DNA from 2 places in the Clostridium sp. JNZ J1-5 genome. Region 2 is predicted to be linked to the other one. Evidence: a T-box and tRNA genes for the amino acid it is inferred to sense, from the RefSeq annotation. Region 2 holds a T-box; the other holds one or more tRNA genes.

Region 1 (3,208 bases), 210 kb from region 2:
TATAACATAAGGGACATACTTTTGATTAGTGCTTGGATCTAAATATGTTAAATCCTGTCCTGAATGCTCCATATGTTGTTTTAAGTCGTAATCTGTTCTATCAGCTACTCCCCAAAGTTCTCCCCATCCAAACGGAAATAAGAATTCTACGTCGGAAGTTGCATTACTATAGAAGGATAATTCTTCTTTCTCATGATCTCTAAACCTTAAATTTGCTTCATTCATGCCTAAGTCAAGTAAGAATTTCCAACAATAGTCTTTCCAATATTTGAACCATTCTAAATCTGTACCTGGTTCACAGAAAAACTCTAATTCCATTTGTTCAAATTCTCTAGTTCTAAAAGTAAAATTTCCTGGAGTTATTTCATTTCTAAAAGATTTACCTATTTGACCTATACCAAAAGGTACTTTCTTTCTTGAAGTTCTTTGAACATTTTTAAAGTTAACAAATATACCTTGTGCTGTTTCTGGTCTTAGGTATATTTCTGATGACGAATCTTCTGTTACTCCTTGGAAAGTCTTAAACATTAAGTTGAACCTTCTAATGTCAGTATAGTTTTTCTTTCCACATTTAGGGCAAACTATATTATGTTCATTTATGTAATTTAAAAGTTCCTCACCAGTCCAACCATCTGCACTAACATTATCTATACCATGAGCAGCCATATCTTCTTCTACTAATTTATCTGCTCTAAATCTTGCCTTACATTCTTTACAATCCATTAATGGATCTGAAAAACCACCAACATGGCCTGATGCTACCCAGACCTCTTTGTTCATAAGTATACCAGAATCCAATCCTACATTGTACGGACTTTGTTGTATGAATCTTTTCCACCAAGCCTTTTTAACATTATTCTTAAATTCTACTCCCATTGGACCATAATCCCATGAGTTAGCTAAGCCTCCATATATTTCTGATCCTTGGAATATAAAACCTCTACCTTTACAAAGTGCAACTACTTTATCCATAGTTTTTTCAAAACTCATTTTTATAACCTCCTTATATTAAATTTGCGTATAAAAAAAAGACCTAAACTACCTAAAAGGGACGAAATTTATAATTAATTCCGCGGTTCCACCCTTCTTGGCAAATAGCCCTCCTTATAAACCACTGCACTCAAAAGCTCCTTTCATAATAAGCCTTTAGCTGTTCTCACCATCCACAACCTCTCTAAAAAATAACTTATTATTACTCTTCTCTATCATCATGCACTTATATGTTTTCCTTAAAAGTATTTTATCAGAATATGAACACATGTCAAGATAAATTTTCAAAAAATAAAAATGGCTCCGCGAAAAGGATTCGAACCTTCAACCTATCGGTTAACAGCCGAGTGCTCCACCGTTGAGCTATCGCGGAACGTTTAGTACGCTATTATTATAACACATTTACTAAAAAATACAAGGGGGTCATAGAAATTTTTCAAACTATTAAAGTTAAAATTAAAGAGTAAGCTATAATGTAATTTTATAACTTACTCTCTTCTATTTATAAAATACTACTTTGTTGGCTTCATTGTTGGGAATAATATAACGTCTCTGATTGAACGAGAATCAGTTAGGAACATTATTAATCTATCTATCCCTATTCCTAGTCCACCTGTTGGAGGCATACCTATTTCTAAAGCATTAACAAAGTCATCATCCATCATATATGCTTCGTCATCTCCAAGTTCTCTTTCTTTAAGCTGTTGCATAAATCTTTCCTTTTGAACGATAGGATCATTTAACTCTGAATATGCATTACAGATTTCTCTACCATATATAAAGCCTTCAAATCTTTCAGTTAATTCTCCATTTCCTCTTTTTTTCTTAGTAAGAGGAGAATTTTCTACTGGATAATCGCATACAAAAGTAGGTTGTATTAATTTTTCCTCTCCAAATTCTTCAAATAGAGCTATTAATATATCACCTTTAGTGCAATCTGTAAGTTCTTTCTTAAGCTCTACACCCTTTTGTTTTGCTATTTCTCTAGCTTCATCATCTGTTTTAATTTCATTAAAGTCTACACCAGCATATTCTTTTACTGCATCCACCATTGTTATTCTTCTCCATGGTGGAGTAAAATCTATTTCTGTACCTTCGTATTGAACTTTAGTTGTTCCATTAACTTTTTCACATACATAAGCTACCATATTTTCAGTTATTTCCATCATGTCGCTATAATCTGCATAGGCTTGATATAGTTCAATAGCTGTAAATTCTGGATTATGTCTTATATCTATACCTTCATTTCTGAAATTTTTACCTATTTCATATACTTTTTCAAATCCACCTACTATAAGTCTCTTTAAATAAAGCTCAGTTGCTATTCTAAGATACATATCTATATCTAAAGCATTGTGATGAGTTATAAATGGTTTTGCAGCAGCTCCCCCAGCTATAGGTGATAGTATTGGTGTTTCAACTTCTAAAAAGTCTCTATTATCTAAAAATTCTCTAATAGCTTTAATGATGTTAGTTCTCTTTATGAAAGTTTCTTTTACTTCTGCATTCATTATTAAGTCTACATATCTTTGTCTATATCTTAAATCTGGATCTTTTAATCCATGGAACTTTTCTGGAAGTGGTTTTAAAGACTTAGTTAAAAGTTGAAAATCAAGAATATGTAAAGTTACTTCTCCTGTCTTTGTTTTAAATACATTACCTGTTATGGATACAAAATCACCTATATCAAAAGTTTTGTATTCTTTAAGCTTTTCTTCACCTACGTCATCTATCTTTATATATAGCTGCATTTTTCCATATCTATCATGAATATCTGAAAATCCAGCTTTTCCATGTACTCTTTTAGACATAAGTCTACCAGCGACTGTTACTGTTTTGCCTTCAAGCTCATCATAGTTCTCTTTAATTTCAGATGATGTATGAGTTCTTTCTACTTTATATACATCAAATGGATCTTTACCAGCCTCTTGTAATGCAGCCAGTTTTTGTCTTCTCTCTTTAATAAGTACGTTAAATTCAGCTTCTTGCTTAGCTTCTAACTTCATTTGTTTTATTTCTTCCTTAGTCAATTGCTTTTCCGACATTAGCGCATCCCTCCGTTTACTCAGATGTAACTTACATGAATTTATTCTACTAGATTCTTATTTCTAAAATCTCAAATTTGCTGATTCCATCAGGAACAGGTACATCAACTATATCTCCAACTCTCTTTCCTATAAGAGCATTACCTACTGGTGATTCATTTGAAATTTTATTT
Region 2 (3,208 bases):
GAAAGGAATAAGTTATGTTGCTTACTATTCAGGTAATAACTTCTCAAACTGTATAATTCTCTATCAAATTGCTTTCTTATATCTATGCCTTATAATGTTATAAATCCAAGCAGCCCAGAAGCATTGTCGCATCTTGCTTCCGTACTGTTTTCCCATTTACTTGTGATTCTGTTCACCATATCATATTCTAAATTCCCCTAAAATATTTAGCTTAAAATAGAGTTATCATTGAATTTACAGTCATATCTACATTTATATTAAGTATTCTTACAATTAAGCTTAGGACACTATAGTTAATCATATACTGGGTAAATTTTTTGGTAAATATGCACCATTAATTTCAGGCATATTACTAATAATACTTGGTATTGTTGAGTTACTTAATTAATATTTTCGTAATCTATTTAGGTTATGATACAGTAAAAAAGCACCCAAATTCTATAAAATTTGAATGCTTTTTATAATAGGTTTTGTTTTAAAATTCAGCGTTTCCTGGAGTTCTTGGGAATGGTATTACGTCTCTTATGTTTCCCATTCCTGTTAAATACATTATTAGTCTCTCAAATCCAAGGCCATATCCAGAGTGCTTAGTTTCTCCGTATTTTCTAAGCTCTAAATACCACCAATAGTCCTCTTTATTAAGTCCTAATTCTTCTATTCTCTTTTCTAGAACGTCTAATCTTTCTTCTCTTTGGCTTCCTCCAATAAGTTCTCCAATCCCTGGAACAAGAAGGTCTGCTGCTGCAACAGTTTTTCCATCCTCATTCATTCTCATGTAGAATGCTTTAATATCCTTTGGATAATCAGTTACAAATACAGGTTTTCCATATATTTTTTCAGTTAAGTATCTTTCATGTTCTGTTTGAAGATCAATTCCCCATTCTACAGGATACTCAAATTCATGACCAGATTTTTGAAGAATTTCTACAGCTTCTGTATAAGTTACTCTGCCAAATTCAGAGTTTATAACATTATTTAATCTATCAAATAAACCTTTATCTACGAATTGATTGAAAAATTCCATTTCTTCTGGAGCATTTTCCATAACATAGTTTATAACATACTTAACCATAGCTTCTGCATTATCTAAGTAGTCGCTTAATTCAGCAAAAGCAAGTTCTGGTTCTATCATCCAAAACTCTGACGCATGTCTTGCTGTATTTGAGTTTTCTGCTCTGAAAGTTGGTCCAAAAGTATAAATATTTCTAAATGCTAAAGCAAATATTTCTCCTTCTAATTGACCACTTACAGTAAGATTAGCTTCCTTTCCAAAGAAGTCTTGTTTGTAATCTATATTTCCTTCTTCATTCTTTGGAAGATTGTTCATATCTAGCGTTGTTATTCTAAACATTTCTCCAGCACCTTCAGCATCACTTCCAGTTATTATAGGAGTGTTAGCATAAACAAAGCCTTGGTCTTGGAAAAACTTATGTACAGCATATGCTGCAAGAGAACGTACTCTAAATACTGCTGAAAAAGTATTACTTCTTGGTCTTAAATGAGCTATTTCTCTTAAATATTCTAAGCTATGTCTTTTCTTTTGTAGTGGATAATCTGAATTAGATTTTCCTTCTAGAACTACTTTTTTAGCATGAATTTCAAAAGGCTGCTTTGCATTTTCTGTTGCAACTACTTCTCCTTCAATACTTACACTAGAGCTTATAGCAAATTTAGAAATTTCTTTAAAGTTTTCTAGACTTTCCTCAACAACAACTTGAATATTTTTGAAGAAACTACCATCATTTACTTCTATAAATCCAAATTTATTTGAAGCTCTTAAAGTCCTAATCCATCCGCTAATCTTAACTTCTTTACCTAAAAACTTATCAGTTTCTCTGTATAGTTGTTTAATCAATACTGTTTCCATAATCTACCTCCTACTTAATTCTTTATTTTAAAATATAATAAAAAAAACCCCAATCCTAAAAATATTAGGACGAAGGTTATATATTCGCGGTACCACCTAAATTGTCATATAAAATATGACCACCTTAATAAGTACAAAATTCTATACTCTCCAAGTTCTAACGGTTTGGCTCCGTCTAAGCCTACTATCATTTTATAATATAAATGATTTCGGTTAGAGATTCCGAGACGTTCTTCAATATAGGCTCAGTGCCAATCTTCCACTATCATTGGTTCGCTTTAAATGAGACTCTATATCTACTCTTCTCTTCACTATCTTTAAACCTATTTTATCTCTTATATAAAATTTGATTCATAAAAGATTATAATATTAAAAAAATTGTATGTCAACCAATACTAGAGTAACCTATTTAATTTATATCTTTATAATAATTATTAGATAATGTTTTTTTTATTTGAAACGATAATTTAATGTTATAATTAAGCTATGTTTATACGAGATGTTATGACTATATTATACGAGGTGACTATTATGAACGTTATAGATCTTCATTGCGATACAGCTTTAAAAATATATGAAGATAATTCAGAATTAAAAAATAACACCTATGGTGTAGATATTGAAAAATTGAAAAAGTCTAATTCCTTAGCACAATTTTTTGCCCTATTTGTAGAACTTAAAACTACTAAAGATCCTCTACAAAAGTGTCTTAATATGCTAGATAGATTCTATTTAGAGCTGAATAAAAACATTGATACTATTTCTCTTGCAAGGAATTATGATGAACTAATGAAGAATAAATCTGAGGGTAAACTTTCAGCCTTTTTAACTATAGAAGAAGGTGCCGTTCTTAAAGGCGAGCTCTCTAATCTTAGAAATTTTCATAGACTAGGGGTAAAGTTGATAACTCTTACTTGGAACTTTCCTAATGAGATTGGTTATCCTAACGCCAGAGCTGAATATACTAACAAAGGACTTACACCTTTTGGTATTCAAGTAGTTGAAGAAATGAACAACCTTAATATGATTATTGATGTCTCTCATTTATCTGACGGTGGTTTTTATGATGTTGCTAAATATTCTAAATCTCCTTTTGTAGCTTCTCACTCAAATGCAAGAGCTATTACTAATCATCCAAGAAATCTTACAGATGATATGATAAAAATTCTAGCTGAAAAAGGCGGAATTATTGGAATAAACTTCTTCGGAAACTTTTTAGGAGGAGGTCAATTTAGTAAAATAGAAGATATGGTTTCTCATATTCAGCATATAAGAAATATTGGAGGAATAGATGTAATTTCTCTTGGTTCTGACTTTGACGGCATAGACTCGACTTTAGAA

What was found. The T-box of region 2 lies ahead of asnS (asparagine--tRNA ligase). A T-box ahead of a tRNA ligase gene usually reads a tRNA of that ligase, here a tRNA-Asn.
Region 1: it encodes a tRNA-Asn, which carries the amino acid that the T-box ahead of asnS (asparagine--tRNA ligase) is inferred to sense. The anticodon was not compared.

What each region holds. Positions count from the first base shown of each region.
Region 1 is NZ_CM132773.1:1,751,864-1,755,071, forward strand. It holds gene ACWW38_RS08440 (glycine--tRNA ligase) at 1-990, opposite strand, end outside; tRNA gene ACWW38_RS08445 (tRNA-Asn) at 1,289-1,363, opposite strand; gene lysS (lysine--tRNA ligase) at 1,503-3,035, opposite strand; gene greA (transcription elongation factor GreA) at 3,085-3,208, opposite strand, start outside.
Region 2 is NZ_CM132773.1:1,538,243-1,541,450, forward strand. It holds partial or broken gene ACWW38_RS07275 (sporulation membrane protein YtaF) at 222-388, shown strand; gene asnS (asparagine--tRNA ligase) at 476-1,867, opposite strand; T-box leader at 1,930-2,188, opposite strand; gene ACWW38_RS07285 (dipeptidase) at 2,399-3,208, shown strand, end outside.